One region of the Streptomyces sp. NPDC057694 genome, then DNA from elsewhere that is predicted to be linked to it. Evidence: riboswitches for the same ligand, from Rfam matches in the RefSeq annotation. Region 1 holds a riboswitch; each other region holds the start of a gene.
The links. Region 1 has a riboswitch for cobalamin ahead of ACFVDP_RS05680 (CbtB-domain containing protein). Riboswitches for the same ligand answer to the same signal wherever they lie in the genome.
Positions count from the first base shown of each region.

Region 2: another riboswitch for cobalamin. It lies ahead of ACFVDP_RS31815 (ribonucleoside-diphosphate reductase subunit alpha); the one in region 1 lies ahead of ACFVDP_RS05680 (CbtB-domain containing protein).
Region 3: another riboswitch for cobalamin. It lies ahead of ACFVDP_RS03050 (ABC transporter substrate-binding protein); the one in region 1 lies ahead of ACFVDP_RS05680 (CbtB-domain containing protein).
Region 4: another riboswitch for cobalamin. It lies ahead of cobN (cobaltochelatase subunit CobN); the one in region 1 lies ahead of ACFVDP_RS05680 (CbtB-domain containing protein).

Region 1 is NZ_JBHVIX010000001.1:1,239,757-1,247,487, forward strand. Features, by position in the region: gene nrdR (transcriptional regulator NrdR) at 357-818, shown strand; gene cobF (precorrin-6A synthase (deacetylating)) at 963-1,808, opposite strand; gene ACFVDP_RS05670 (histidine phosphatase family protein) at 1,929-2,612, shown strand; gene ACFVDP_RS05675 (CbtA family protein) at 2,713-3,468, opposite strand; gene ACFVDP_RS05680 (CbtB-domain containing protein) at 3,494-3,715, opposite strand; cobalamin riboswitch at 3,755-3,892, opposite strand; gene ACFVDP_RS05685 (DUF2809 domain-containing protein) at 3,978-4,373, opposite strand; gene ACFVDP_RS05690 (hypothetical protein) at 4,366-5,259, shown strand; gene ACFVDP_RS05695 (adenylate/guanylate cyclase domain-containing protein) at 5,308-6,405, opposite strand; gene ACFVDP_RS05700 (universal stress protein) at 6,402-6,851, opposite strand; gene ACFVDP_RS05705 (GNAT family N-acetyltransferase) at 6,953-7,717, opposite strand.
Region 2 is NZ_JBHVIX010000019.1:110,304-118,034, reverse strand. Features, by position in the region: gene ACFVDP_RS31830 (nucleoside hydrolase) at 1-174, shown strand, start outside; gene ACFVDP_RS31825 (GNAT family N-acetyltransferase) at 171-689, shown strand; gene ACFVDP_RS31820 (hypothetical protein) at 679-1,512, opposite strand; cobalamin riboswitch at 1,590-1,731, shown strand; gene ACFVDP_RS31815 (ribonucleoside-diphosphate reductase subunit alpha) at 1,856-4,204, shown strand; gene ACFVDP_RS31810 (ribonucleotide-diphosphate reductase subunit beta) at 4,204-5,229, shown strand; gene ACFVDP_RS31805 (hypothetical protein) at 5,244-5,411, opposite strand; gene ACFVDP_RS31800 (helix-turn-helix domain-containing protein) at 5,505-6,467, shown strand; gene ACFVDP_RS31795 (cytochrome P450) at 6,471-7,731, opposite strand, start outside.
Region 3 is NZ_JBHVIX010000001.1:635,728-643,458, forward strand. Features, by position in the region: gene ACFVDP_RS03035 (alpha/beta fold hydrolase) at 1-67, shown strand, start outside; gene ACFVDP_RS03040 (lytic polysaccharide monooxygenase) at 48-1,103, opposite strand; gene ACFVDP_RS03045 (alpha/beta fold hydrolase) at 1,241-1,924, shown strand; cobalamin riboswitch at 2,197-2,377, shown strand; gene ACFVDP_RS03050 (ABC transporter substrate-binding protein) at 2,416-3,480, shown strand; gene ACFVDP_RS03055 (FecCD family ABC transporter permease) at 3,477-4,499, shown strand; gene ACFVDP_RS03060 (ABC transporter ATP-binding protein) at 4,496-5,281, shown strand; gene ACFVDP_RS03065 (L-threonylcarbamoyladenylate synthase) at 5,312-5,932, opposite strand; gene ACFVDP_RS03070 (hypothetical protein) at 6,290-7,450, shown strand; gene ACFVDP_RS03075 (hypothetical protein) at 7,465-7,731, opposite strand, start outside.
Region 4 is NZ_JBHVIX010000027.1:73,766-81,496, reverse strand. Features, by position in the region: gene ACFVDP_RS37025 (polysaccharide lyase family 8 super-sandwich domain-containing protein) at 1-570, shown strand, start outside; gene cobN (cobaltochelatase subunit CobN) at 583-4,257, opposite strand; cobalamin riboswitch at 4,290-4,415, opposite strand; gene ACFVDP_RS37015 (cobalamin biosynthesis protein CobG) at 4,494-5,774, shown strand; gene ACFVDP_RS37010 (precorrin-8X methylmutase) at 5,789-6,445, shown strand; gene ACFVDP_RS37005 (precorrin-2 C(20)-methyltransferase) at 6,442-7,731, shown strand, end outside.

The DNA of each region.
Region 1 (7,731 bases):
GTGGCGGTTCCCCCGCCCTTCCACCACCACCCCTCCCGGGGTTCCGGCCGTTCGCGCGCCCACGGCGGAGGGCGACCCGAATCGTGGTGCGCGCTACGCGAATTGAGCACACCACCGAATTGCGCCGACGGCTCATCGCCGAGGACGCACCGGGACCGCATTTCATGACGCTGGACTTCTCGAGCGTGCCGACGCAGATCCACCAGAATCCGCCACATGTGCCCCGAGTGGGGTCGGACTCGGGCGAGTTCGGGAAAACCTGCAGGTCAGTTACGTTACGATGAGCGTCGCTCCACGGTCGGCCGGACACCGGACAAACACCCAACCGTCCGAGGCAATCCGAAAGGACATGAACGGTGTACTGCCCCTTCTGCAGGCTCCCCGACAGCCGCGTCATCGACAGTCGGTCGACCGACGACGGCACATCGATCCGCCGACGCCGTCAGTGCGCCCACTGCCAGCGACGTTTCACCACGGTGGAGACGTACTCACTGCTCGTGGTCAAGCGCAGCGGTGTGACCGAGCCGTTCAGCCGCACAAAGATCGTCAGCAGCGTCCGCAAGGCGTGCCAGGGCCGTCCCATTTCGGAGGACATGCTCGATCGGCTCGGCCAGCAGGTCGAGGAGAACCTGCGGGCCGCCGGAAGCGCCCAACTGAGCACCCATGACGTGGGCCTGGCGGTCCTGGAACCGCTCAGCGAGCTGGACCCGGTGGCCTACATGCGCTTCGCGTCCGTCTACCGCGCCTTCGAGTCCCTCACGGACTTCGAGAACGCCATCGCCGAACTGCGGGCCAAGTGCGGCCAGGCAGTGGACTGATCGACGTACTCCAAAGATCTACGGAACCACAGAACCACGGATCCACGGACGTCAGCGATTTGACGGAGGCCGGCGCCGGGAGCATTCCGGCGCCGTCCTTCGCACGGGCAGTCGGTCGGGCTGTCGGGCGTCCGGGCGGTGCGATCAGGCGTTGTCGGCCGCGGGCGACCGGTCCGGCGACCCGTCCACGTTCCGCAGCAGATAGGTGTCCATGATCCAGCCGTGCCGCGCACGCGCTTCGGACCGCACGTGCCGGATGCGGTCGCGTACCTCGTTCAGGGGCCCGGCGATCAGCAGTTCGTCCGGGGTGCCCAGGTACGCGCCCCAGTAGATCCACAGCCCCTCGCTGTCCTCGACCTGGGTGAACGACTCGCCCCCGTCGAGCATGACGACGATGTCCCCGTCGTCGTGCCGGCCGACCTCGGGAAGGCGGCGGGCCGGGGTGATGTGCACGGGGCGGCCGACCTGGTTCAGCGGGATCCGGTGACGCGCCGCGAGCGTGGACACGCTGGTGATGCCGGGGACCACCTCGATGGCCGCGGACACCCGGCCGCGGGTCTCGATGTCGGAGAGGATCCCGAGGGTGCTGTCGTAGAGTGACGGGTCGCCCCACACGAGGAACGCGCCGGTCTGCCCCGGCGCCAGCTCGTCCAGCATCAGCCGCTCGAAGAGGTCTCCGCGCCTGACCCGCCAGTCCTCGATGGTGGAGGTGTAGGCGGAGCGGTCCATGGGACGGCGGTTCCGGCTCGGGTCCTCGACCTCCACCACGCGGTACGGGGCCTCGGCGTGCTCCTCCAGCATCTGGTGCCGCAGATCGGTGAGCGCGGACTTGTCGGCCCCCTTGCCCACGACGAAGAAGACGTCGGCGCGCCGGATGGCCTTCACGGCCTGAAGGGTGAGGTGGTCGGGGTCCCCGGCACCGATCCCGATGACGAGGATCGTGCGCTGTTCCGCGCTCTGTACCGTGCTCTGCGTGTTCTGCGTGCCCATGACGACAGTCTCGCAGTTCGTGGTGGGCGGCCCGGTGCGGGCCCCTCCGCGAAGAGGGCGAATGCTAGATTCCGCCACACCCCACCGCCGTGAAAGCCACACCCCTGGAAGGAACGCGTCGTGACCCGCCGTGTCTGGTTCGTCTCGCCGGCCCTGAACGCCTCGCTGCGGCAGGCCCGGTTCGACGACGGGGCCCCGCTGGATGCCGCCGGCCGTACGGCAGCCCGCGCCGCGGCCCGGTCGCTGCCGACGCCCGACCTCGCCGTCGTGTCCGGGAGCCGGCGCTGCCGGGAGACCGCCGAGCTGCTGGGGCTCGGCCCAGCCGTCGCACCGGACGCGCTGGCCGCACCGGACACGGGAGGCTGGCGCGGCCGGACCCTGGCCGAGGTGAGCGAGACGTCGCCGCAGGACGTGGGCCGGTGGCTGGGAGATCCCGAGTTCCGCGCCGGGGGTGGCGAGTCGGTGGCCGACCTGTGCGCGCGGGTGTCGCGATGGCTGGACACGCTCGACGCACCCGATGCATCCGGCACATCTGACGTATCCGATGTATCCGACGAGGAGGCGCCGGTATCGCGAGGTGGGCTCGTGATCGGCGTAGTGGAGCCCGAGCTGGTGCGCGCCGCTGTGGTGCACGCCCTGGGCGCGCCGTTGTCGGCGTTCTGGCGCTGCGACGTGGCACCGCTGACCGTCACCGAGCTGAGTGGCCGCGGTGGCCGTTGGAACGTGCGCTGCGGCCGGCCTCTCGTCCCGCCCGCCTCCTCCGCCGCCTCGGGTGAGGCTCCTCAGGAGACGCCGTCCCGGTAGCGGTTGCGGCACGGGCGCCCGGGGCAACGCGAGAGGGCCCGCGGACGAATCGTCCGCGGGCCCTCTCGTCCGGCTCGGTCCCGTTGCTCGACCGGCCGGTTCAGTTCGCTGTCGGTACCGCCTGGCGGGCCGCGGCGGGCTTGGGGTTGAGCAGCCGCTCGGCCAACTCGCCGAAGAGCAGCCCGAATCCGGTCCACATGGTGATCTGGAGGGCGAGGGCGGAGAGCCGGAAGCGCCAGAGCACGGCGGCCGGGAAGTGCTCCGGCACCTCGTTGATCACGGGCAGGAACTGGAAGGCCAGACCGACGACCACGGCGAAGGCGAGGACGGCGGACACGGTGGCCCACCAGTTCCCGAGGCGTGGCGCGAGCCGCTTGCCGAGGATGGTCGCCGCGACCGCGAGGAGGACGCTGAGCACCATCATCAGGAAGTACAGGGTGGTCCGCTTGCCGATGGTGTCGCCGTTGCCGACGGCGGGCGGATTGGCCGGGTACTTCAGGAACGGTACGACGTAGACGGCCATCAGCGCACAGCCCGACAGCAGCAGGGCGGTCGCGCGCGGACCGAAGCGGCCCACCCGGCCGAGAGCGAAGCAGTAGGCGAGTGCGGCGATGCCGCCGAAGGCGACGCCGTAGATGAGGACGCCGGTGGCGAGTCCGGCCGTCGACTGAAGGCTGCGCGAGACGAGTTCGACCTCGTCGCCGTGCGAGTGACCGGCGTGGGACTCCTCGAAGCCGATCGCCTTGTCGACCAACGGCTCACCGAGCCAGTAGGCGATGACGAGGGCGAGCACGCCGGCCCCGAGACCGGCGAGCATGCCGCGAACGAGCAGGTTGCGTACGGTGGTTGAGTTCATGAGAGCGCGACGTTCCTCTGCCTTCTCAGTGGCAGGGGAAGCCGAGCAGGTGGCGGGCGTCGTGCACCCATTCGTGGACTTCGGCTCCGCTGAACACGGAGGTGGCGCCCTGTTCGGCGCCGACGAAGTAGAGCAGGACCAGCATCAGGACGCCGAAGAACGCCGCCCAGGGGGCGATCGCCTTCAACGGCAGCTTGGCCGGTATGGCAGGGGTGGTGGCGGTCGGCTGGGCGACATGCTGCGCCATGGCAGGGCCTCCTTCGGGAGTTCGCGTCCCGTCTTGGTGGTGCACATGGACGACCGTCACGGGTCTGACTCACAGAATGCCGTCGGCATCCCGTATCACAGTGGCGCGACCGTGCCGGATTCTCACCGGCTTCCGTCGACCGTCGTCGATAACGGCACGACATTACCGTCTGTCGCGTGCATGGCCAAGAGCGCGTGGGGTCGGGGCGGTAACCTCGGGCGTGGCGGTCCGGGCCGGGCTCAGGTGGACGCACGGAGCGCCGCTACGCCGAACTCGATTTCGAGGTCGAGTGCTGACGTCTCCGGGGTGAGGACCGACAGGCGCCCGAGCAGGCCACGAGGCACCAGTACAGGCCCGCTCCGACGAAGTACCACAGCAGATCGGGCGGGTTGAACGTCGATCCGAGGACCGGTTGCAGGAAGGCGGGGATCCCGGCGATCTGCCAGAACTCCACCGCCCAGCTGAACGCGAGCGCGATACCGGCGGCGACACCGGTGCGCAGCCGCGGCGCCAGCAGGACCACGACGCAACACACCAGCACGGTGTAAAGAGCGTCCCCGGCGTACTTCGCGAAGTCCCCGTCGGCCGAAGCCCGTACGGTGAGACCGGCCGCGACGGTCACCACCGCGCCCCCGAGGGCTCTCCACCGTGTGTTCATCGCAGGAAGCCTATGTCCCAGAACAGAAGCCGGCCGCGTCACCGAATCACGAGCCAAGGAAGAGCACGCCTTCATGAACTCTGCCGAGAAGCTGATCTCACACGCCCGCGAGGGGCGCTTCCGGGAGACGCTGCCGCACCTGCTCGAGATCGCTCGTCGGCCCGGAGGCGCGCGAGGGCCCGTCTGGGAGGCGGCCGCCGCGTCGATCCAGATCCTCATGTGGCTGGACCGTCCCGGCGAAGCGGCGGATCTGGCCGAGGCCCTGATCCGGACGGACGCTCCGGCCGGTGGCGAACTGTGCGACCAGGACATGCCCTTCGACGAAGCACTCCTGGCCGCACCGGAAGACTCGCAGGAGGCGCTTGCGGACCGCTTCGCCGCGGTGGCGGCGACCGTACCGGCCGGTCGCGTCCTGCAGAAAAGACTGCACTGGCTTTCCGAGCAGCTCACGCAGCGCCCGCTGGAGGAACTGCTGCCCGGGTACGCGCCATGGGGCGCGGCGGCTCCGCCGGCAGGCGTCCAGCACCGTTCCCCCCTCGTGGACCGCGATTTCGACTCGCTCACCGATCGCGAACGGCGCGTCGTGTGGCAGTCGCTCAGGACCGCAAACGACTTCCCGCGCGCACACGACCTCGTCGCGCAGGGCGGGCATGCCCCTGCCCAGTACGCCGACTGCTGCTGGATGGCAGGCTGGTACGCGGTTGAGGGGGACGTCGAGCGCGGCGAAGCCATGCTGATCGCCGCGCACAGCCGATGGCACCCGTACATGAAATGGGACGCCGTCCCGACGTGCCCAGTTCTTCAGCCGACGCTGCGGCAGGTCACCACGGACCGGGTGCGGGAGCACTATCTGACGCGGCCCATCGGCCCGGAAGCGAAGGGATGACGTGGTCTCCACCGAGTGCATCACGCGCACCTGAATGCCGGGCACCCGTCAGCGGCCCCAGCGGGACGGAGCGGCGGCCGGGCGGAGCAGTACCGGGCGGAGGCGGTGGTAGCCGCGTACCGACACCGGGCGGAGGACTTTCAGTTCGTATGCGTCCTGGCCGGAGAGTTCCCCGGCCAGTGCGGTGTTCACGAGCACCGTGTCGGGGCGGGCCACCGCGGTCAGGCGGGCCGCTATGTTGACCGCGGCTCCGTAGACGTCGCCGAAACGGCTGAGGACGGGGCCGTGGGCCAAGCCGGTGCGTACGTGCGGGAGGCGTTTCTCCCCTTCGACCCGGGCGGTGAGTTCCAGGGCGATGTCCGCCGCCGTGGACGCCGACTCGCACACGAAGAGAACCTCGTCGCCGATGGTCTTCACCACCCGCCCCCGGCCCTCGGCGACCACGTCCCCGGTCAGGCTCTCGAACCGGTCGAGGACCTTGACGAGTTCGGTGCTGTCGAGGCCGCGCGTCATCCGCGTGTAGCCGACCATGTCGGTGAATCCGACGGCGAGATCCTGTACGTGCAGACCTTCTCCCGGCGGGACCGTCTCGTCGGGCGCGGGGCCGGCTCCTGGGGTCTCCTTCAGCGACGCGGCGTCCTGTGCGGTGGCGATCACCTGCCCGGTGTAGGCCGCGAAGTGCCGCCTCCAGACGTGCCGTTGGAGCAGTTCCATCTCGGCGAGCAGGACCGTGGCCCTGCTCGCCAGTTCCGTCTGCGTCAGCGGAGTCTCACGGTCCCGGTTCAGCCACGCCCACAGCGTGTGGACCTGCCATTCGGCGAGCCGGGAGAGGTGGTGTCCGAGGGCGCGGGCCATCATCGCCTCGCTCTCCTCGGTGATGATCCCGGCCGCGATCAGCCGCTCTCCGGCGCGCAGCGCGTCGACGTCGCCGTCCGTGAACACCCGTACGTCGTCCTCGACCAGCGGGAAGCCGAGCGCCCGCCAGATCTGCGCGGTGCGTTCCGGACCCACCCCGGTCCGCTCCACGATGTCCTGCCGCGTCCAGTGGCGGCCGCCGCCGAGCAGCACCTCCTCGATCGTCCGCCGCAGCGCCTCGGCGTCGCTCGGCGAGACCGGTTCCTCGGCAGCGGGCCGGTCCGCGGTCATGTGGTGTGCACGATCAGCACGTCCAGGCCCGCCTTGCGGGCGATGTCCGCGGGTACGGAGCCGAGAAGCCGCCCGGCGAGCGAGCGCAGGCCCCGGTTGCCGACCACCAAGAGGTCGACGGCGTTCTTCTGGGCGGTCTGTACGAGGACGGGGACGGGTTCCCCCTCCACGGCGAGGGTCCGCACGTCCGCCACGCCCTGCGCACGGGCCCGGTCCCGCGCGGTGCGCAAGGTGTCCTCGGCGGGCGCCGAGCCGACCACTTGGTACCCCTCAGCACCCAACTGGTCCTGTGCGCGAGCGAGTTCGGTTCCCTGCATCGGCAAGTACGCGCAGACGACGAGGAGTTCCGCCGTGCAGACGGCGGCCAGCCTGGCCGCTCCCTCGACCGCCGCGTAGGACGACTCGGAGCCGTCCGTTCCGACCATGACAGTGCGATAGGCGACCACAGCAAGCTCCCTACCCCTAAGTAAACTTACTTTTGAGTAAGATAGAGCTCTGTTCCGAGGCGAGGCAAGAGCCCGGACCCCGCGGGAAGGTCACCGGACGGTCAGGGCGTGAGGGCGTACTCGGTGAAGTGGCCACAGACGCTGAACCCGAGGCGGCGGTACACCGGTTCTCCGTCGGCGGAAGCCTGCAGCACCGCCGTCTCGTAGCCCGCGTCGCGTGCGGTGTGCAGGGTGGCCAGGGTGATGGCGCCGCCATAACCACGGCGGCGGTCGGTGGCGAGCGTGGCGATGTTGTAGATCCCGGCGACCCCCGCGTTGAAGAAGACCTCGGCCGAGCAGACGGGACGGCCGTCGACGTATCCGACCAGGTAGCGGGCGGGGCGGTCGGCGGTGAGCGCCAGGTCGGCGGCGTCGGCGAAGAATCGGCGCACCGTGGCGGCGGGCGGGTTCCAGTTCGCGGCGAGGACCGTGGCGTAGTCGGCGAGTTGCTCCCGAGCGGTCACCCGGCGGATCTCCAGGCCGTCGACGTGCGCCTCGGGGAGAGGGCCGCGCAGATCCTTCCACATGCCCGTCTCGGTCTCCGACGCCTCCAGGCCGGCGGCCGCGAGGTGCTCGGCGAGGTCGCCCGGCGCGGAGGCGGGACCCACCCACCAGGAGAAGGGGCGGCCGGTGGCGGCCACGGTCCGGACCGTCTCCGCGACGCGGGTCGGGGCGGCGTCCGGGGCGAAGCGGGCGGCCGCGACGATGTTGAAGGTGTCGTCGGCGAGCCCGCTGTCGGCGATCAGCAGGTCGCCGGTCTCGATGACGGACGCGCTGTTCAGGTTCCGGTGCAGGTGGCAGGCGTGCTCGGCGAGATTCCGCTCCATCGCGAGCGCGAGGT
Region 2 (7,731 bases), on a different contig from region 1:
GGCAAGACGGTGTTCATCCCCTACGACGCCGACTACCCGCGCGCCTACTACCAGGAGTCCCCGCTGGTCGCGGAGCGCACCGCCCGGCGCGGCCGGGTCGCCCTCGGCACCGGCCCGCGCAACTTCACCGAGGATTTCGTCAACACCCTCCTCAAGCAGCCGAGCGTGGCGTGAGCGCTCCCCCGGCTGTCACCGTCCGGGCCGTGCGCCCCGAGGACCACGCCCGGCTCGGCGAGATCGGTGCCGCCGCCTATCTGGACAGCGGGCTCCTCGCGTTCGGCGAGAGCGACTGGTACGCGGGCGAACTGCGCGATGTCGCGCGGCGCGCCCGGGAGGCGACCGTGCTCGTCGCCGTCGGCCCCGACGGGGCCGTGCTCGGCGGTGTCACGTACGTCCCCGCGCACGACCATCCCTACGCCGAGGTGGCCCGGGAGGGCGAGGCCGAGTTCCGGATGCTGGCCGTGGCCGCCGAGGCGCGCGGGCAGGGCGCGGGGGCGGCCCTCGTACGGGCCATGATCGACCGCGCGCGGGCCGACGGACGCACGGCCCTCGTGCTGTCCACCCAGCCCGTCGCGACCGCCTCGCACCGGCTCTACGAGCGGCTCGGGTTCCGCCGGGCGCCCGGCCGGGACTGGGCGCCGGTGCCCGAAGTGACGCTCCTGGGCTACGAGTTGAGGCTCAGCGGCTGATCCCGTACAGATCGCCGCGCACGTCCCTGGCGAGCTGCGCGGCCCAGCGGACGGTCGCGTCGCGGTCCGGGTCCTCGCCGCTCTCCACCCGGACCAGGACGCCGCCGACGCGGACGTGCGCCCGGTACGAGGTTCTGGTGTCGCCCTCGTAGACGATCTCCTGGACCTCCAGGTTCGCCTCGTCGCCGAGCCCCTTCAAGGGCTCGACGCGGTAGCGCTCGGTCGCGGTGCCGGCCTCCATGTCGGAGCCGAACTCCGGGCAGTGGCGCAGGATGTCCTGCTCGACGCGGTGCAGGTCACGAGCGGCGGCCGTGGTCAGCGACACGAGGTGCTGGGACACCATGATGTGGCCCTGGGGCGGCCGCGTCCTGCGGTTCGTCCACAGGGAGTGGGAGTACGCCTCCGTGCCGCGGTAGGCGGCCGGGCCGAGCCACGCCGGATCCTCCTCCGACTCCAGGCAGTACGACCACCAGCCGCGCCGCTGCTCGTGCGTGTTCTTGAACACCCCGGCCTGGTGCTGATCCTTGCTGTCCAGGCCCCGGCCGAAGGCCGAGTCGGGCAGCAGGGTGGCATCCAGCTGCGCGCCGGTGAAGGTCCGCTGCGACGGCGCCACGGAGTCGACGCCCGGGGCGGTCGGCGCGCCGGTGGGCGGCACGATCCCCGGCGGCGACGCGGCCGGGCTCGCGGAGGCCGACGTGGGCGTCCCGGGCGCCGACGACCTCGGCGCCGCCTTGTCCGCCTCCCCCGTCCCGTTCACCCCTTGGGTGCCACAGCCCGCCAAGAGTCCCACCAGCACCATGGCCGTCACTCGCCCCGCACGCATGGAACCACTCTCCCCAAGATCGTCCACACTCGACTGGCCGTCACCCTAGCCGACACAACATGTGGGGCTGCCGCGAACACCCGACACAACATGTATGCTCGCTCTCGCTGTCAGCGCAGGGGAATCCGGTGCAAATCCGGAACTGTCCCGCAACGGTGAACGTAAGCCTCAAAAGCGTGTACGTGAGTCCGAAGACCTGCAGACGGCACACCCGAGCCACTCGGCCCGGGTGTCGAAGACGTCCGGGCCTCGTGGAATGGGCCGGTGACGCGGGCCCTGCCGTGCGCGGGCCCGGGCCACTGTTCCCCCGCGGGCCCCGAGCCGAGCGAGGGAGAGCCCCACCGTGACCATCGCGCCCGCTGATCCTGCCTCAGCCGTGGCCGAGGCGGATGCCCCCGGTACCGCGCTGCTGCGCACCCTGACCGAGCTGACCGCCGATCTGCCCGCCGCGGATCCCGGCCGGGTCGCGGCCGCCGCGCTGCGGGGCCGCAGCGCGCGGGCCGACGAGGCCGAGCTGCGCGAACTCGCCACCGAGGGCGCGGCCGGGCTGATCTCCGAGGACCCCGTCTACTCCCGGCTCGCCGCGCGGCTGCTCACGCTCTCCATCGCCGCCGAGGCCGCCTCGCAGGGCGTCACGTCGTTCACCGGGTCGATCGCCGTCGGCCACCGCGAGGGCCTGATCGCGGACCGCACCGCCGAGTTCGTGCGCGTCCACGCCGCGCGGCTCGACGCACTGGTGGACCGGACGGCCGACGACCGCTTCGGCTACTTCGGCCTGCGCACCGTCTTCAGCCGCTATCTGCTGCGCCACCCGATCACCCGCAAGGTGATCGAGACGCCCCAGCACTTCATGCTGCGCGTCGCGGCCGGTCTCGCCGAGGACGACTCGGCGCGGGCGCTCGACGAGGTCGCGGCGCTGTACGGCCTGATGAGCCGGCTCGACTACCTGCCCTCCTCCCCCACCCTGTTCAACTCCGGCACCCGGCACCCGCAGATGTCGAGCTGCTACCTGCTCGACTCGCCGCTGGACGAGCTGGACTCGATCTACGACCGCTACCACCAGGTGGCCCGCCTCTCCAAGCACGCCGGTGGCATCGGGCTCTCGTACTCCCGCATCCGCAGCCGGGGTTCGCTGATCCGCGGCACGAACGGGCACTCCAACGGCATCGTCCCGTTCCTGAAGACGCTCGACGCCTCCGTCGCCGCGGTGAACCAGGGCGGGCGCCGCAAGGGCGCGGCGGCCGTCTACCTGGAGACGTGGCACTCCGACATCGAGGAGTTCCTGGAGCTGCGCGACAACACCGGTGAGGACGCGCGCCGTACGCACAATCTGAACCTGGCGCACTGGATCCCCGACGAGTTCATGCGCCGCGTGGACGCCGACCGGCCGTGGTCGCTGTTCTCCCCCGCCGACGTGCCCGAGCTGGTCGACCTGTGGGGCGACGAGTTCGACGCCGCGTACCGCAAGGCCGAGGCCGAGGGGAAGGCGCGCAAGACCATCCCCGCCCGCGACCTGTACGGCCGCATGATGCGCACCCTCGCGCAGACCGGCAACGGCTGGATGACGTTCAAGGACGCCGCCAACCGCACCGCCAACCAGACCGCGGAGCCCGGCCACACGGTCCACTCCTCGAACCTGTGCACCGAGATCCTGGAGGTCACGGACGACGGGGAGACGGCCGTCTGCAACCTCGGGTCGGTGAACCTCGGTTCGTTCGTCGTCGAGGGCGACATCGACTGGGAGCGCCTGGACGAGACCGTCCGCACCGCCGTCACGTTCCTCGACCGTGTCGTCGACATCAACTTCTACCCGACCGAGCAGGCGGGCCGCTCCAACGCCCGCTGGCGCCCGGTGGGCCTGGGCGCGATGGGGCTCCAGGACGTCTTCTTCAAGCTGCGCCTGCCGTTCGACTCCCCCGAGGCGAAGGCGCTGTCCACGCGGCTCCAGGAGCGGATCATGCTCGCCGCGTACGAGGCGTCGGCGGATCTCGCCGAGCGCAGCGGCCCGCTGCCCGCCTGGGAGAAGACCCGCACCGCGCGCGGTGTGCTGCACCCCGACCACTACGACGTCGAGTTCACCTGGCCGGAGCGCTGGGCCGCGCTGCGGGAACGTATCGCCGCGACCGGCATGCGCAACTCGCTGCTGCTCGCGATCGCGCCGACGGCCACGATCGCCTCGATCGCGGGTGTCTACGAGTGCATCGAGCCGCAGGTCTCCAACCTGTTCAAGCGCGAGACGCTGTCGGGTGAGTTCCTCCAGGTCAACTCGTACCTGGTGGACGAGCTGAAGGCGCTCGGCGTGTGGGACGCGCAGACCCGTGAGGCGCTGCGCGAGTCCAACGGCTCGGTGCAGGGCTTCACCTGGGTGCCGGACGAGGTGCGGGCGCTGTACCGCACGGCGTGGGAGATCCCGCAGCGCGGGCTCATCGACATGGCGGCGGCCCGTACCGCCTTCCTCGACCAGGCCCAGTCGCTGAACCTGTTCCTGGAGACGCCGACCATCGGCAAGCTCTCCTCGATGTACGCCTACGCCTGGAAGTCGGGCCTGAAGACGACGTACTACCTGCGCTCGCGCCCCGCGACGCGCATCGCCCGCGCGGCGGCCCGCGCCACCGTCCCCGTACAGGTGGCCGATCCCGACGCGGTCGCCTGCTCCCTGGAAAACCCCGAGTCCTGCGAGGCCTGCCAGTAATGACCACCCCTGCCGACAAGACCGGGAAGAACCTGCTCGACCCGGGCTTCGAACTGACCCTGCGCCCCATGCGCTACCCGGACTTCTACGAGCGCTACCGCGACGCGATCAAGAACACCTGGACCGTCGAGGAGGTCGACCTCCACTCGGACGTCGCCGACCTCGCGAAGCTCAGCCCCGGCGAGCAGCACATGATCGGCCGCCTCGTCGCGTTCTTCGCGACGGGTGACTCGATCGTCGCGAACAACCTCGTACTGACGCTGTACAAGCACATCAACTCCCCCGAGGCGCGGCTGTACCTGAGCCGTCAGCTGTTCGAGGAGGCCGTGCACGTCCAGTTCTACTTGACGCTGCTCGACACCTACCTCCCCGACCCGGAGGACCGGACGGCGGCGTTCGCGGCGGTGGAGAACATCCCGTCCATCCGCGAGAAGGCCGAGTTCTGCTTCAAGTGGATGGACTCGGTCGAGAAGCTCGACCGCCTGGAGACGAAGGCGGACCGCCGCCGCTTCCTGCTCAACCTGATCTGCTTCGCCGCGTGCATCGAGGGCCTGTTCTTCTACGGCGCCTTCGCCTACGTCTACTGGTTCCGGTCGCGAGGTCTGCTGCACGGCCTCGCCACCGGCACCAACTGGGTGTTCCGCGACGAGACGATGCACATGAGCTTCGCCTTCGACGTGGTCGACACGGTCCGCAAGGAGGAGCCCGAGCTCTTCGACGACGCCCTGGAGCAGCAGGTCACCGACATGCTGCGGGAGGCGGTCGAGGCGGAGCTGCAGTTCGGGCGCGACCTGTGCGGTGAGGGCCTGCCGGGCATGAACACCGACTCGATGCGCCAGTACCTGGAGTGCGTCGCCGACCAGCGCCTCCAGCGGCTCGGCTTCGCCCCGGTCTACGGCTCGGAGAACCCGTTCTCCTTCATGGAGCTCCAGGGTGTCCAGGAGCTGACCAACTTCTTCGAGCGCCGGCCCTCCGCGTACCAGGTCGCGGTAGAGGGCTCGGTCGGCTTCGACGAGGAGTTCTGAGAGGTGCGGCCGGCTCAGGCCACGGTCGCGTAGCGGGAGCGCCGCTCGTCGGCCTCACGGGCCTCGCGGGCCGCACGGATCTCGCGGTCGATCCGCCGGTCGCGGGCGATCCCGTACAGCGAGGGACCGGCGAGGAGCAGGAAGACGAAGAGGACGGTCAGGTAGTTCATCGCTGTGTTCATGCCTCTACTCTGTCGCTGCCGCGCACCCCGCGGCAGTGGCAGGACTGTCATCAGACCCTGAATTCCTGCCAACTCTGAGGCACACTGGACGGCATGCTGAAGAACGTGGCCGCAGTGCTGCTCGACGGTGTGCATCCCTTCGAACTCGGCGTCGTCTGCGAGGTGTTCGGCCTCGACCGGGGTGACGCGGGACTGCCCGTGTACGACTTCGCGGTGGTCTCCGCCGAGAGCCCGTCCCTGACCACCCATGTCCCGGGCATGACGGTCTCCACCCCCTACGGCCTCGAACGGCTGGCGGAGGCCGACCTCATAGCGATCCCCTCGGCGGGGCGGCGGTTCGACGCCTACCCGCCGGAGCTGCTCGACGCGCTGCGGCAGGCGGTCGACCGGGGAGCGCGGGTGCTCAGCCTCTGCGCGGGCGTGTTCGTGCTGGGCGCCGCCGGACTGCTCGACGGCCGCCGCTGCGCGGTCCACTGGCGGTACGCGCGTCAGCTCGCCCGGCAGTTCCCGCGCACCCGGGTCGACCAGGACGTGCTGTACGTCGACGAGGGGCCGGTGATCACCTCGGCCGGCACCGCCGCCGGCATCGACGCCTGCCTGCACATCGTGCGCACCGAGCACGGCGCCGAGGTGGCCAACACGATCGCGCGGCGCATGGTCGTCCCGCCGCACCGCGACGGCGGCCAGGCCCAGTACGTGGAGCGGCCGCTGTCGGCGACGCGCTGCGACACCGTCGGCGAGGTGCTGGCCTGGATGGAGCGGCACCTGGCCGAGCCGGTGACCGTGGAGGAACTGGCGGCGCGGGCGCTCATGTCGCCGCGCACGTTCGCCCGCCGCTTCCTCCAGGAGACGGGCACCACGCCCTATCGCTGGCTGCTGCGTCAACGGGTGCTGTTCGCCCAGGAGTTGCTGGAGGGCACCGACGAGACGGTGGACGCGATCGCCGGGCGCGCCGGGTTCGGCAACGCCGCGGCGATGCGCCACCAGTTCATGAAGGTGCTCGGCACGACACCGAACGCCTTCCGCCGGACCTTCCGGGTGCGACTGGCGGGCTAGTCCCTATCGCGCCTCGACCCGCAGCAGCGCCCTCTTGGGCTGGAGCGTGATGCCCAGCTGCGGGGTCGGGTCCGTCTCCGGCACCTGCACGAACCGCCACTTGGCCACCAGCGTGCCCAGGGTCAGCGCCAGTTCGGTCATGCTGTAGTGATCGCCCGGGCACTTGCGGTTGCCGGTGCTGAAGGGCTGGTGCGCGATCTGCGCGGCCCGGGTGCGGCGCTCGGGCAGCCAGCGGTCGGGGTCGAAGTCGAGCGCGCCGTCGAACGAGCGCGGGTCGCGCTGCATCGCGTACGGGCTGTAGACGATGTCGGCCCCGGCCGGAATCCGGTACCCGCCGAGCTCGGTGTCGACGGCGGCGACCCGGGTGAATATCCAGGCCGCCGGTCGAATCCGCATCGACTCGGTGATGAGATTCCGCATATATGCGAGTTTCTCGAGGTCGTCGAATGCGACCGGCCTGCCACCCGTGACAGATTCAACTTCTTCGTACAACCGCCTTTCGTGCTCCGGGTGTTCGGCGAGGAGTTGCAGGGTCCACGACAGCGTCTTCGCGACATTCTCGGCGCCGGCCACGAGCAACGCGATGACTTGGTCGTGGACCTCTTGCTCGGTGACCAGTTCGCCGTTCTCGTCGCGGGACCGGAGCAATGTGGTGAGGAGCGCGTCCGCATTGCCTTCCGAAGCCACCGCTCCCCTTCGTTCAGCGATGATCTCGTCGACCAGCCGATGCAAATCGGCCAATGCCCGGTCGAATCGCCGATTGGCCGGAAGCGGCAGCCGGTAGAACGGGCCGACGGAGAGGATCATCCGCCGGTACATACCGCCGAAGACGGTGCCGAGGGCCGTGCACAGCAGCTCGGCGCGATCGTCCAGGGCCTCTGTGCACAGCAGCGAACGGGCCGCCGTGCGGGTCGCGGTACGGAACATCTCGGCCGCGATGTCGACGGTCTGCCCGTCGCGCAGCCCGTCGGAGGTGCGCTGTGCCTCCTCGGCCATCAGCACGCCGTACTCGGCGATCCGGTCCGGCCGGAACGCGGGCTGCAGGGCCCGGCGCTGGCGCCGGTGCCGCGCTCCGTTGCTGGTCGCCACGCCCTGGCCGAGCAGCACGCCGAGCGTGTCCCACAGGGCCCCGCCGACCAGGAAGTCCGGGCTGCGCAGCAGCCGTTCGACCAGTTCCGGGGAGTTCACCGCGTAGGCGTTCTTGGGGCCCAGCCTGATCCGCACCACCTCGCCGCCGTCGCGCAGCGAGGTGAGGAAGCCGAGC
Region 3 (7,731 bases), 600 kb from region 1:
GCCCATCCTGGAGGATCCGGCGGGCACGGCCGCCCTGCTGCTCGCGTTCACCGCCTCGCACGCGTGACCGGCAGCGCCGCGGTCGGCCTGCGGTGCCGCAGATGTACGAAGGTGCCCGCGGCCAGGGCCACGGCGGCGGCCGCCGCTCCGGCGAGCGCGCCGACCGAGGTCGGACCGGTCTCGGCGTTCTCAGCCGATGCCTGCCGCCCCCGCGACGCGCCTTCCGCCGTGGTCCTCTCCGCCGTGCCCGCGTCGTGCGCCCTGTGCATGGCGCTGTGGGCCTTGTGGCCCGCGCCGAGTGCGGCCGCCTCGCGGGCGGACTGCTCGCCGCCGGTCAGCCCGGTCACCTCTCCTGCTCCGCCGTCGAAGACGACGTCCGAGCAGGAGAAGAAGTTCTCCTGGCTGTCGGAGCGGATCCACTGGACGAACAGCATCTGGCGGCCGGTGCGCTCGGGGAGTTGAAGGTCCCAGTAGTAGTGGCCGTCCTCGGTGCCCGGGCCGCCCTCGTGCGGCGGGTCCTGGACGGTCTGCACCTTCTCCAGGTCCGCCCAGCCCAGCGGCTGCTCCGGGTCGAAACCCTCGTTGGTGACGTACACCTCGAACCTGCCCGGGTGATGCGCCCAGTTGCTGTACTTGACTTGAAGGGTGGCGCCCGCCGTGAGGTGAGTGAGGGGCCAGTCGGCGCGGGCCGCGTTGTAGGGCGAGAAGTCGTACGGGCTGCGGTCTCCGGCGCTGCACAGGGTGCCGTCCGGGACGTAACCCGCGCCGCGCCCGCCCGCGTTGGAGTCGAGTACCGCGAACCAGTTGTACAGCGGTGTCGTGCCCGCCTCCTCGACGGCGGCCTTGCAGGCGGGGTTGGTCGGCATCTGGGTGGAGGAGTTGGCGAGGAGGTCCTTGTAGCAGAGGTAGGTGCGCGAGCCGGGCATCAGGGCGACGCCGTGCGCGGCGGCCGGGGACGGCACAGCGAGCACGGTGGCGACGGCGAAGCCCGCCGCGCCGACCAGACCGGCCGCGCGCCGGGACCGGAGGGATCTCGCTGCACGGGTAGTGGTCCGGCCGGTCCCGGGGCGACGAGGAACTGCCGTACGGGGAGGAACCGTCATGGGAATGTCTCCTTCGGGAGGTCTCCGACGAGCGGTACTCCTCGTAGTCGTCGCCGGTACCGATTCGGTTGCCGCGCACCGGCGTAGCCTCGCGAGATCGACTGATCCAACTGATCCGCAGGGCGGGGGTTCGGGAAATGACGGAACGGCGCACGGTGCGCGTGGCGGGGGTCCGGTTGTCCTACGAGGTGTCGGGGCCGCCGGACGCCGTGCCGCTCCTGCTGCTGCCCGGCCTGGGAGAGGGTGCCGCCGACTGGGCGCCGGTGGCACCGGCGTTCGCCCGCGACCACCGGGTGTACGCCCTCGACCTGCGCGGGCACGGGCGGAGCGACTGGCCGGGACGGTACTCACTGGAGCTGATGCGGGACGACGTCGCCGCGTTCCTGGACGCGGCGGGCCTCGACCGGGTGCGGGTCGTCGCGCACTCCATGGGTGGCGTGGTCGCCTTTCTGCTGGCGGCGGCCGAGCCGGAGCGGGTGGCACGGCTGGTTCTGGAGGACGTGCCGCTCCCCCGCCCGCGGACACCGCCGCCGCTGGTCCGGCCCGAGGGAGACCTGGCCTTCGACTGGGAGATGGTGGTCGCGGTCCGGCAGCAGCTCGACACCCCGCCCGCGCACTGGCTGGAGCGTCTCGGCGACATCACCGCCGAGACGCTGGTGGTGGCGGGCGGGCCCCTCAGCCATGTCCCGCAGGACGGTGTCGCGGAGCTGGCCCGACGTATTCCCGGCGGGCGGCTGCTGACCCTTCCCGTCGGGCACCTCATCCACCGGGACGCGCCGGAGGAGTTCGCGACGGAGGTCTGCGCGTTTCTCGGGGCGTGAGCCGGTGCAGGGCGGCTGGATCAGTTGTCGTCCGTCTGCGGGCCGGTGGCCGCTTCTCGCGCAGTTCCCCGCGCCCCTGAGGCAGGCGCTTCGCGCCGCCTCCCCTTTGAGGCTGCGGCTTCGCCGCGCTTTTGATGGAGATGCCGCACGAAGTGCGCACTCCAGGGGCGCGGGGAACTGCGCGACCAGCCCCCACCGGCCCGCAGCCGACAACGAGCCCCGGTCCCGGCAAAAGGACCCGCGCCCACCCCGTGATACTTTCGCCAGGCCAGTCGTACCTTTGCACGGTCTGTCCGTGCACGGGTCAGGGAATCCGGTGAGAATCCGGAACTGACGCGCAGCGGTGAGGGTGACGGGCGGAGCCACAGCCACTGGGCCGGTGACACGGTCTGGGAAGGCGCTTCGCGCGGACGACCCCGAGTCCGAAGACCTGCTGGCGGCCCCCGGCGGCGTTCCGCGGTCCGGGGGTTGACCGTAGACCGGCTCCGCGTATGAGCCCTGGACGCAGAGGATCTCCCGTGCCGCCCGCCCGCACCACCCGTCACCTCCGCCGTACCGCAACGCTGTTGGCCGGCGTCCTCCTCCTCGCCGGATGCGGCGGATCGACCGGCGCAGGCACGGACGAGAAGGCGACGGGCGGGGTCACCGTCGACAACTGCGATACGAAGGTGCACGTCGACCACGCCCCTCGGCGTGCCGTCGCCCTCGATCAGGGGTCGGCCGAGATCATGCTGTCGCTCGGTCTGGCCGACCGGATGGTGGGCACCGCCACCTGGACCGACCCCGTGCTCAAGGGACTTGAGAAGGCGAACGCGAAGGTGCCGCGGCTCGCCGACCGCTACCCCTCCTTCGAGAAGGTCCTCGCCGTCGAACCCGACTTCGCCGCGGCCTCGTTCACCTACACGCTCAGCAAGGGCGGGGTGGCGCCGCGCGAGAAGTTCACCGAACTCGGCGTCCCCGCCTACCTCTCCCCCAGCGACTGCGCGGGCAAGAACAACAGTGGCGACGGCGACGGCGAGCGCACGAAGGCGCTCACCCTCGACACGGTCTACGGCGAGATACGTGACCTGGCGAAGATCTTCGACGTCGAGAAGCGCGGCGAGAAGCTCGTCGACAGCCTCAAGTCCCGGGTACACAAGGCCACTTCGGCGGCCGACGCCTCGGACGTCAGCGTGCTGTACTGGTTCGCGAATTCCGACTCGCCCTACATGGCGGGCTGTTGTGGTGCTCCCGGCGTCATCACGGAGGAGCTGGGGCTGCGCAACGTCTTCGACGACACGCATGAGGAGTGGCCGCAGATCGGCTGGGAGACGGTCGCGGACCGTGACCCGGACGTCCTCGTCATCGGTGACTTGACGCGCCGCTCGCAGTCGGCCGAGTCCGCCGCCCAGAAGATCAGGTTCCTGGAGTCCGATCCCGTCACGAAGAACATGACGGCGGTGCGCGAGAAGCGGTACGTGCTCTTGAGCGGGCAGGACATGAACCCGACGATCCGCACCGTGGACGGAGTGGAGAAGGTGGCCGCCGCGCTCGGCGAGTTCGGCCTCGCCAAGTGAGTGCCGCGACCCTGCGGTCAGGTCTCTACTGGACGGCGGGCGTCTTCGCGCTGTGTGCGTCCGTCGCCGTGGCGATCACCTTCGGGCCCGCGCAGATCCGCGTCGGCGACGTCTGGTCGGCGGTGGGCGCGCGCCTCGGCTGGGGCAGCTCGGACCTGACGCCGATCCGCGACGGCATCGTATGGAATCTGCGGCTGCCGCGGACGCTGCTCGCGGCCGTGTGCGGGGCCGGGCTCGCCGTGTGCGGCACGGTGCTGCAGGCGCTGCTGCGCAATCCGCTCGCCGATCCGTTCGTGCTCGGGGTGTCCTCGGGGGCGTCGACGGGCGCCGTGCTCGTCGTGGTCCTCGGGGTGGGCGGCGGCGCGCTGTCGGTGTCCGGCGGGGCGTTCATCGGCGCGGTCCTGTCGTTCGCGCTGGTGCTGCTGCTCAGCCACACGCTGGGCGGCACGACGGACCGGGTGGTGCTGAGCGGGGTGGCCGCGATGCAGTTGTTCTCCGCGCTGACCTCGTTCGTGGTGCTGACGGCCGCCGACGCGGAGACGACGCGCGGCGTGCTGTTCTGGCTGCTCGGCTCGCTCGGCGGGGTCGGCTGGACCGAGGTGTGGCTGTGTCTGTCGGTCCTCGTGGTCGCGCTGGTCGTGTGTCTCGGGTACGGGCGCACGCTCGACGCGTTCGCCTTCGGCCCGGAGGCGGCGGCCGCGCTGGGCGTCCGGGTGGCCCGCACCCGGCTGATCCTGCTGTGTGTGACGGCCCTGCTGACCGCGGTCCTGGTCAGCGCGGCGGGCGCCATCGGCTTCGTCGGTCTGGTGCTGCCGCACGCGGCACGCGCCCTCGTCGGTCCGGGGCACACCCGGCTGCTGCCGGTGACGGCGCTCTCCGGCGCGGTGTTCCTGGTCTGGGTGGACACGGCGGCGCGCACGGTCCTGGCACCGCAGGAGATTCCGGTGGGAGTGGTGACGTCACTGATCGGTGTGCCCGCGTTCGTGTTGGTGCTGTACCGGCGCAGGGCCGTCCGGTGACGGCCGGACTGCGCGCGGAGCGCGTGTCGCGGTCGGCCGGCGGCGCACTGATCCTCGACGGGGTGGCGCTCGCGCCGCGCCCCGGCACCGTGACGGGCCTGCTGGGGCCGAACGGCTCGGGCAAGTCGACCCTGCTGCGGCTGCTCGCCGGGGTGCTCGCCCCGGACTCCGGTGTCGTCACCCTCGACGGCGCGCCGCTCGCGGACGTGCCGCGCCGCACGGTCGCCCAGCGGGTCGCCGTGGTGGAGCAGCAGTCGGAGACCCTGGTCGAGTTGACGGTCGTCGATGTGGTGCGGCTCGGCCGGATCCCGCACCGTCGCGCCTGGTCGCCGGCGTCCGCGGCCGACGAGGCCGCGGTCCGTTCCGCACTGGAGCGCAGCGGACTGGCCGACAAGGCGCACCGGCTGTGGCACACCCTGTCGGGCGGTGAGCGCCAGCGGGTGCAGATCGCCCGCGCCCTGGCCCAGGAGCCGCGCGAGCTGCTGCTCGACGAGCCGACCAACCACCTGGACATCCAGCACCAGTTGGAGCTGCTCGACCTGATCACGGGTCTCGGCCTGACGAGTGTCGTCGCCCTGCACGACCTGAATCTGGCCGCCGCGTACTGCGCGCAGGTCGCCGTGCTGTGCGAGGGCCGGGTCGTCGCGGCGGGTGCGCCGGACAAGGTCCTCACCGAGGAGCTGATCGCGGACGTGTACGGGGTCCGCGCCCGGGTGAGCGTCCCGGAACCGGGCGAGCGGCCGCACATCCGATTTCTGGGGATCGTCGCGCGCGATTCCTGACCCGCTGACGGGACGGCCCCCGGGCGGCGCTCACTCGAAGCGGTCGGGATCCCCCGCGCCGCGCCGGACGACCTCGGCCTCGCCGCCCGAGAAGTCGATCACCGTGGTGGGCTCGGTGCCGCAGTCGCCGGAGTCGAGGACGGCGTCCACGACGTGGTCGAGCCGCTCCTTGATCTCCCAGCCCTGGGTGAGCGGCTCGTCCTCACCGGGCAGCAGCAGGGTGCTCGACAGCAGCGGCTCACCGAGCTCGGCGAGGAGCGCCTGGGTGACGACGTGGTCGGGGATGCGAACCCCCACCGTCTTCTTCTTGGGGTGCTGGAGCTGGCGCGGCACCTCGCGGGTCGCGGGCAGGATGAAGGTGTAGCTGCCCGGCGTGGCCGCCTTGATCGCACGGAACACGTCGTTGTCGATCATCACGAATCTGCCCAGTTGCGCGAAGTCCTGGCAGACGAGCGTGAAGTGATGTTTGTCGTCGAGCTGCCGGATCGACCGGATCCGGTCGACACCTTCCCGGTTGCCGAGCCGGCAGCCGAGTGCATAACAGGAGTCCGTGGGGTAGGCGACGAGTGCGCTGTCACGGATGCCGTCGGCAACCGCTCCGATGATGCGTGCCTGCGGGTTCGCGGGGTGGACGTCGAAGTACCTGGCCATCCGCCGAGCCTACGGGATCAGGAGCGGCAGACGACGGCGTGGACGGGCGCGGCGGACGGATCGTGCCGTCCGCGGTGGACGGAACGGCTGAGGGAAGGCGGATCGCGGCATGCACAGGACGGCTGTACGACGGCGGACGGCGCCATGCTCACCACAGGGGCGCGAGCACCGGCACAGACCCCCCTGGTCGCGCACGCGCGCTGCGGCGTACGGCGGAACACGACACTCCTGGCATGCACCGTCCGACGGATTGCGCGCACACGCGCGACAATCCCGACACCGCCCCACCCCGACCGAGCGCATGGACAGGTCCACGGACCATACTGGCTGCGCACCGACCGCCCACAGAACGACTCCATGACCTCCAAGAAGAACTCTTCCTTCAGCCCCGCCCCCGACACCGTATGGCTGTCCCGCGGGCGGCACCTCGGGCTCGAACCCGAGCAGGACGTCCGGCGCAACCTGATCGCCCTCAAGGCGGCCGGGGTGCTCGACGATTTCCTCGACCTGGACCCGGTCGAGGCGGCCCGTACCTCCGTGCTGCACCCGCGCGACGAGGACGCCGACCCGGGCCCGCTCGCCCGCCGGCAGTTCGAGGCGCGCTGGCGGGTCGCCGACGACGTCACGGTGCGCGCGCAGCTGACGACGTTCGACGTCGAGGCGCGCCGCAAGGAGGGCGACGGCATCGTCTGGGTGCTCGCCGCCGAGGCCGACCGGGCCTGGGACCTGGGCTGGCCGTCCCCCGCGACGATGTTCTGGCCGGACAGCGACCGGGTCGGCTGGGACCACGACACGGTCTCGGGGCTGCGGCTGCGGGCCACGAACCATCTGCCCAAGGACCCCGACGAACTGCGCCACCAGGTCCGGGATTGGACGCGGCGCAGCTGGTACACGCATGTCGTGGTGCACGAGGCGATGACGCCGGACGCACGCGGTGAGCAGCCGATCACGCCGTTCCTGCCGCCGGGTCTGCGGCACCGGGTGATAGAGCACCGGGCGTCGCCCGAGCAGTCGCAGATCGCGGATGCCGCGCTGAAGCGGGAGCTGAGTGTGCGGATGCCGCGCGGCGGCGCCGTCGTCCTGCCGACGCAGCCGCCGCTGCCGGGCTACGACGCGGACCGCGCCGCGGTGCCCAACGTCTTCCTGAACGGCAGCGAGCCGTCCGAACTCATCGCCAGGATCATCGAGTTCGCGACGCTGCCGAGGCCGCTGCCCGAGGACGCCGAGCAGGCCCTCGCCCGGCTGCGCAAGGGCTGGCACCTGCTGACGCCGGACGAGGAGCTGACGCACGCGCAGGACATGGTCGGCCGGTACGCCGAGGCGCTCGAGGCGATGACCAAGTCCCGTGACGCGTACAAGGAGGCGGCCGAGGCGGCCCAGTCCGCGCTGAACGAGGCGCGGCGGGGCGAGGGCGTGTCGGCGAGCCTGCCGCTGACGCCGCCCGGCACGAAGCCGGACGGCTCACCGCTGAGCGCGCTGACGAAGGCCTTCGGCCGGCGCCGCGACCCGAACAAGTAGGGCCGCGGCCCCTGTCAGTCCGACCCGGTCTCGCCCGGGTCGGACATGCGCAGCGCGATCTGCCTCAGCAGTTCGGTGGAGTTGACGTCGCCGTGTCCTTCGTCGTGCACCTTGGCGAGCTGGGTGAAGAGGAACGCGAACGCCTCGACGAGCGACACGCTGGCCGGCATGAGCGCGGCGATGGTCAGTTCCGCCGCCTCCTCCGCGGTGGCCCCGGCCGGGATCTCCACCGTCGGGAACACCTCCGACACCAGCCGTCCCAGCTGTGACAGGTCGGTGTC
Region 4 (7,731 bases), on a different contig from region 1:
AACACCACGCAGAACGTGTCCGTCGGCTACCTGCGCCTCGCGGGCCCGGCACCGAAGCCCCGCCTCGCCACGGTGACCCGCAGCCGCCGCACCGTCCGCACCACGAACCCGGACACACCGGTGACCAAACAGGTCTTCTCCCTGACGCTGGAACACCCGGCAGACGCCCGACCCACCTCGTTCGCCTACGCGTTGCTCCCGAACGCCCCCGCACGAAGGCCGCACACCCCGGTCCGCCTCCTGTCCAACACCCCGCACCTCCAGGCGGTCCACCACCCCGCCCTCGCCCTGACCACCGCCAACACCTTCACGCCCGGCACCCACCGCACGGCGGGCCTGACGGTGCAGGGCCCGGCATCGGTCCTGGTACGCCGGGAGAAGACGGTCACCGTCGCGGTCGCGGACCCCACGACGACCCGCGACACGATCACGGTGCTGCTGCCCGGCCGCCCCCTGCGCAAGATCTCCGGCGACGAGGCGATACACGTGAGCCGGGCCCCCGGCGGGACCCGGCTCGACGTGAACACGCGGCACGCTTACGGGCGGAGCTTCACGGTGACGCTCCGCTAGAACCTGCCGGGTTCAGGACTCGTCCGCCTCCAGGTCGCCCTCGGTCTCCAGGTACACCTGGCGCAGGGCCTCCAGGACCTGGGGGTCCGGCTTCTCCCACATGCCGCGGGACTCGGCTTCCAGGAGGCGTTCGGCGATGCCGTGCAGGGCCCAGGGGTTGGCCTCGGAGAGGAACTGGCGGTTCGTCTCGTCGAGGACGTACGTCTCCGTGAGCTTGTCGTACATCCAGTCGGCGATGACGCCGGTCGTGGCGTCGTAGCCGAACAGGTAGTCCACGGTGGCGGCGAGTTCGAAGGCACCCTTGTAGCCGTGGCGGCGCATCGCCTCGATCCACTTCGGGTTCACGACGCGGGCCCGGAACACCCGGCTCGTCTCCTCGACGAGCGTGCGCGTCTTGACCGTCTCGGGGCGCGTCGAGTCGCCGATGTACGCCTCGGGGGCCGTGCCGCGCAGCGCGCGCACGGTGGCGACCATGCCGCCGTGGTACTGGAAGTAGTCGTCGGAGTCGGCGATGTCGTGCTCGCGGGTGTCCGTGTTCTTGGCGGCGACCGCGATCCGCTTGTACGCCGTCTCCATCTCGCCCCGGGCCGCCTTGCCGTCGAGGCCGCGGCCGTACGCGTAACCGCCCCACACCGTGTACACCTCGGCGAGGTCGGCGTCGGTGCGCCAGTCCTTGGAGTCGATCAGCTGGAGCAGGCCCGCGCCGTACGTGCCCGGGCGGGAGCCGAAGATGCGGGTGGTGGCCCGGCGCTCGTCACCGTGCTCGGCGAGGTCGGCCTGCGCGTGGGCGCGGACGTGGTTGTGCTCGTCCGGCTCGTCCAGCGAGGCCGCGAGGCGCACCGCGTCGTCCAGCAGGCCGATGGTGTGCGGGAACGCGTCGCGGAAGAAGCCGGAGATGCGCAGCGTCACGTCGATGCGGGGGCGGCCCAACTCCTCGTACGGGATCGCCTCCAGGCCCGTGACGCGGCGCGAGGCGTCGTCCCAGACGGGGCGGATGCCGAGCAGCGCGAACGCCTCGGCGATGTCGTCACCCGCCGTACGCATCGCACTGGTACCCCAGAGGGACAGCCCGACGGAGGTCGGGTACTCCCCGCCGTTGTCCTGCTTGTACCGGTCCACCAGCGACTCGGCCAGCGCCTGTCCCGTCTCCCACGCAAGGCGGGAGGGAACGGCCTTCGGGTCGACCGAGTAGAAGTTCCGCCCGGTCGGGAGGACGTTCACCAGCCCGCGCAGCGGGGATCCCGAGGGCCCGGCGGGCACGAACCGTCCCTCCAACGCCCGTACGGAGTTGTCGAGTTCGGCGGTGGTGGCGTCGAGACGGGGGACGACTTCGCGGGCGGCGAAGGTCAGGATGTCAGCAACCAAATCCAGCCCCTCCGGCGATTGAGGAGCGGGGTCCGGGGCAGAGCCCCGTGACGCCAGCGCAATCGCCGCCGGAACCGCTTCGGGCGACCAGTCGGCGGCCTCCATCGCCTCGACCAGGCCCCGGGCCGCCGACTCAGCGGCATCAGCATCAGTACGGGTCGCCTTCGACTCGTCCAGCCCCAAAGCCTCCCGCAACCCCGGCAGAGCCTGACTCCCGCCCCAGATCTGCCGCGCCCGCAAAATGGCGAGAACCAGATTGACCCGGTCGGCACCGCCCGGCGCCTGCCCGAGCACATGCAGCCCGTCGCGGATCTGCGCGTCCTTGACCTCGCACAGCCACCCGTCGACGTGCAGCAGGAAGTCGTCGAACCCGTCGTCGTCGGGCCGCGCCTCCAGGCCCAGGTCGTGGTCGAGCTTCGCGGCCTGGATCAGCGTCCAGATCTGGGCCCGGATCGCGGGCAGCTTCGCCGGGTCCATGGACGCGATCTGCGCGTACTCGTCGAGGAGTTGCTCCAGGCGCGCGATGTCACCGTAGGAGTCGGCGCGCGCCATCGGCGGCACCAGGTGATCGATGAGCGTGGCGTGCACCCGGCGCTTGGCCTGGGTGCCCTCGCCCGGGTCGTTGACCAGGAACGGGTACACCAGCGGCAGGTCCCCGAGGGCCGCGTCGGGAGCGCACGCGGCGGACAGGCCGGCGTTCTTGCCGGGCAGCCACTCCAGGTTGCCGTGCTTGCCGAGGTGGATCATCGCGTCGGCGCCGAACCCGCCGTCGTCGGCGGAGGCCGCGATCCAGCGGTAGGCCGCCAAGTAGTGGTGGGACGGCGGGAGATCGGGGTCGTGGTAGATCGCGATCGGGTTCTCGCCGAAGCCGCGCGGCGGCTGGATGAGGATCAGCAGGTTCCCGCGCCGCAGCGCCGCGAGCACGATGTCGCCCTCGGGGTTGCGGGAGCGGTCGAGGAACATCTCGCCGGGCGGCGGGCCCCAGTGCCGCTCGACACCGTCCCGCAGCTCCTGCGGCAGCGTCACGTACCAGCGCTTGTAGTCGGCGGCCGGGATGCGGACCGGGTTCTTCGCGAGCTGTTCCTCGGTCAGCCACTCCTGGTCGTGGCCGCCCGCGTCGATGAGCGCGCGGATCAGTTCGTCGCCGTCGCCGGAGGCGAGGCCGGGGATCCCGTCGGTGTCCCCGAAGTCGTAGCCCTCGTCGATCAGCCGCTTGAGCAGCACGATCGCGGAGGCGGGGGTGTCCAGGCCCACCGCGTTGCCGATCCGGGAGTGCTTGGTCGGGTACGCGGACAGGACGAGCGCCAGCTTCTTGTCCCGGGCCGGTATGTGCCGCAGGCGGGCGTGGCGGACGGCGATCCCGGCGACGCGGGCGGCGCGCTCGGGGTCGCCGATGTAGGCGGGCAGCCCGTCCTCGTCGATCTCCTTGAAGGAGAACGGGACGGTGATCAGCCGGCCGTCGAACTCCGGCACCGCGATCTGCGTGGCGGCGTCGAGCGGCGATACGCCCTCGTCGTTCGCCTCCCAGTCGGCGCGGGACGAGGTCAGGCACAGCGCCTGGAGGATCGGCACGTCGAGGCCGGTGAGCGCGCCCGCGTCCCAGGCCTCGTCGTCGCCGCCCGCGCTCGCCTCGGCGGGGCGGGTGCCGCCCGCCGCGAGGACGGTGGTGACGATGGCGTCGGCGCCGGTCAGCGCTTCGATCAGCTCGGGCTCGGGGGTGCGCAGCGACGCCACGTACAGCGGCAGCGGGCGGGCGCCGGACGCCTCGATCGCGTCGCACAGGGTGTGCACGAAGGCGGTGTTGCCGCTCATGTGGTGGGCGCGGTAGTAGAGCACGGCGACCGTGGGGCCGCCGGCCTGCGACGCGGGCCGGTCCAGGGCGCCCCAGGAGGGCGCGGGCTGCGGCGGCTCGAAGCCGTGGCCGGTGAGCAGCACGGTGTCGGAGAGGAAGCGGGCGAGCTGCTCCAGGTTCGCCGGGCCGCCGTGCGCCAGGTACTTGTGGGCCTCGGCGGCGATGCCGACGGGCACCGTGGAGGCCGCCATCAGCTGGGCGTCCGGCGCCTGTTCACCGGTGAGGACGACCAGCGGCACCCCGGCGGCGGTCAGCCGGTCGATGCCGTCCTGCCAGGCGCGGACCCCGCCCAGGAGCCGGACGACGACCAGGCCCGCGCCGTCGAGCAGCGCGTCGAGATCGTGCTCGACGCTGATCCGGGAGGGGTTCGCGAAGCGGTACTCGACCGGGGTGTCCTCCGCGGCGTTCGCCGCTCGGGCGCTGAGCAGGTCGGTGTCGGAGGTCGACAGGAGCAGCAGCTGCTGGGGCATGCGTCGGCTGGCCTTCCTCGGGGTGTCCGCGCCCCGGGTGGTCGTTCGACGGCAGGAGTTCCTGGCTCATCCCGTGCCGGGCACGGGACTCACAGTGGCGGGACCGCGCCGGATTCGCACCGGCTTCCTCCCCTGTCGCCGTCGCTGGCGATGTTGGTCTGTGCGGCCATCGTACGGGGCCGGTGCGCACCCCGGTACGGGGCGCTCGTCACAGCCCCATGGGTATGCTCCCCGGCATGTCCCCCACCCACATATCCGCTGATCCCGCCCGGGGCGACGCCTGCCCGGGCGCGCTGCGGCTGCACGCGGCGGACGACGGTTTCCTGGCGCGGGTGCGGATTCCCGGCGGGGTGCTGACGGTGACGCAGGCGCGGGCGCTGGGCGCTCTCGCGGGGCGGCTCGGGGACGGCGTGCTCCATCTCACCTCGCGGGGAAACGTTCAGCTGCGCGGGCTGCGGGACGGCTGCGGCGGCGAGTTGGCGGACGCTCTGAGCGCGGCCGGGCTGCTGCCGTCGCCCGCGCACGAGCGGGTCCGCAATGTGGTCGCCTCACCCATGTCGGGGCTCGACGGGGGCGGGCACGTCGACGTACGCGGGTGGCTGCGCGGGCTCGACGCGGCGCTGATCGCGAGTTCCGTCACGCCCGAACTGTCCGGACGGTTCCTTTTCGCGCTGGACGACGGTCGCGGGGATGTCGCCGGGCTCGGCCCGGATGTCCTTCTTCGGGGGCTGCCCGGGGGCGACGGGCTCCTCTCCGTCGGGGGTGTGGCGTTCCGGGTGCCGTACGAGGACGCTGCGCGGGCTGCTGTGAGCGCGGCTGAAGTCTTTGTGGAGGCGGCCAGGGAGGTCTCCGATCGCCGGGTGTGGCGCGTCTCTGAACTCGGCTTGCCCGAAGGCGAGTTGACGGCCCGCCTGTCCCGTCGCCTGGGACTGCGCCCCGTAGGGGCGCGGGGAACTGCGCGACCAGCCACGACGAACGCGCACCCGACGACGGGCACGGGGCTCCGCCCCGGACCCCGCTCCTCAAACGCCGGAGGGGCTGAATGTGCCGGACCCGGCGTGGAAGAGCGCCCCGTAGGGGCGCGGGGAACTGCGCGACCAGCCACGACGAACGCGCACCCGACGACAACCGGCATCGCCCTCCCCTTCGGTACGGCCACCCCCGACCAGTGGGCGGACCTCGTAGCCCGCGCCGCAGAACTCCCCGCACAAGAACTCCGCGTCACCCCCTGGCGCCGCATCGTCATCCCCGGCGCCACCGAAGAGGAACAGCACCCCGAAACCCCCTGGACCCGCGTAGGCGCCTGCATCGGCAGCCCGGGCTGCGCCAAGTCCCACACCGACGTCCGCGCGGACGCCACAGCCCACCTCGCCGAGGCCCACCCGACCCTGCCCACGTACTGGTCGGGCTGCGACCGCCGCTGCGGCCACCCGGCAGGGACGACGTACATCGACATCACGGCCCGCCCGGACGGCGGCTACGACACGACCACCCGCACCACCCCACAACCCAGTTGAAAGAGCCGAACCCCATGTCCCTGTACGACTACGAGAAGGACGGCGCGGCGATCTACCGCGAGTCCTTCGCCACCATCCGCGCCGAGGCCGCGGCAGGCCTCGCCGCGCTGCCCGCCGACGTCGCCCAGGTCGCGGTCCGCATGATCCACGCCTGCGGCCAGGTGGATCTCGTAGCGGACATCGCGTACTCCGCCGGGGTCGTCGCGAAGGCCCGCGAGGCACTGCGCGCGGGGGCACCGATCCTGTGCGACGCCCGGATGGTCGCGAGCGGCGTCACGCGCAAGCGGCTGCCCGCCGACAACGAAGTGATCTGCACCCTCAACGAACCCGAAGTGCCTTCCCTCGCCGCCGAGTTGGGGACCACGCGGAGCGCCGCCGCGCTGGAGCTGTGGCGTGACCGCCTGGAGGGCTCCGTCGTCGCCATCGGCAACGCCCCCACCGCCCTCTTCCACCTCCTGGAGATGATCGCGAAGGGCGCCCCGCGTCCGGCGGCGATCCTCGGCATCCCGGTCGGCTTCGTCGGCGCGGCCGAGTCGAAGGACGCGCTCGCCGCGTCCGGCCTGGGCCTGGAGCACCTGATCGTGCGGGGCCGGCGCGGCGGCAGCGCGATGACGGCGGCGGCACTGAACGCGATCGCCACCGAGGCGGAGATCCTGGAGGACCGGGCATGAGCGCCACCCCCGAGACCACGGGCAGGCTGTACGGGGTCGGGCTCGGCCCCGGCGATCCCGAACTGCTCACCGTGGCGGCCGTGAAGGCGATCGGCGAGGCCGACGTCGTCGCGTACCACTGCGCCCGGCACGGCCGGTCCATCGCCCGCTCGATCGCCGCGCCGTACTTGCGCGAGGGCCAGATCGAGGAGCGGCTGATGTATCCGCTCACCGTGGAGACGACGGACCACCCGGGCGGCTACCGGGGCGCCCTCGACGACTTCTACGCGGAGGCCGCGGCCACGCTCGCCGCGCATCTGGACGCGGGCCGCACGGTCGCGGTGCTCGCGGAGGGCGACCCGTTCTTCTACGGCTCGTACCAGCACATGCACAAGCGGCTCGCGGACCGCTACGACACGACGGTCATCCCCGGTGTCACCTCCATCAGCGCGGCGGCGGCCCGGCTCGGGGAGCCTCTGTGCGAGGACAAGGAGACGCTGACCGTCATACCGGGCACGCTGGACGAGGACGAGCTGGCGGCGCGGCTCGCGGCGGCGGACTCGGCGGTCGTGATGAAGCTGGGCCGTACCTTCACCAAGGTCCGTACGGCGCTGGAGAGTTCGGGCCGGCTCGACGACGCGCGGTATGTGGAGCGGGCGTTCATGGCGGGCGAGCGCACCGGCCGCCTCGCCGACATCGACCCGGACTCGGTCCCGTACTTCTCGGTGGCGGTGCTGCCGTCCCGGGTCGAGACCGAACCGGCCGGGGCGCCGGAGCGCGGCGAGGTCGTGGTCGTCGGCACCGGTCCGGCGGGCGCGCCCTGGCTCACCCCCGAGTCGCGCGGCGCCCTCGCGAACTGCGACGACCTTGTCGGCTACACGACGTACCTGGACCGGGTTCCGGTCCGGCCGTGGCAGCGGCGGCACGGTTCGGACAACAAGGTGGAGTCGGAGCGCGCCGAGTTCGCCCTGGACCTGGCCCGGCGCGGGCGCCGGGTGGCCGTCGTGTCGGGCGGTGACCCGGGCGTCTTCGCGATGGCGACGGCCGTGCTGGAGGTCGCCTCCGAGGAGCGGTACGCGGACCTTCCCGTACGCGTCCTGCCGGGTGTCACCGCGGCCAACGCGGCGGCGGCGAAGGCGGGCGCTCCGCTCGGCCACGACTACGCGACGATCTCCCTCTCGGACCGGCTCAAGCCGTGGGAGGTGATCGCGGAGCGGCTGCACGCGGCGGCCGCCGCGGATCTGGTGGTGGCGCTGTACAACCCCGGTTCGAAGAGCCGCACCTGGCAGGTCGCGAAGGCCCGCGAG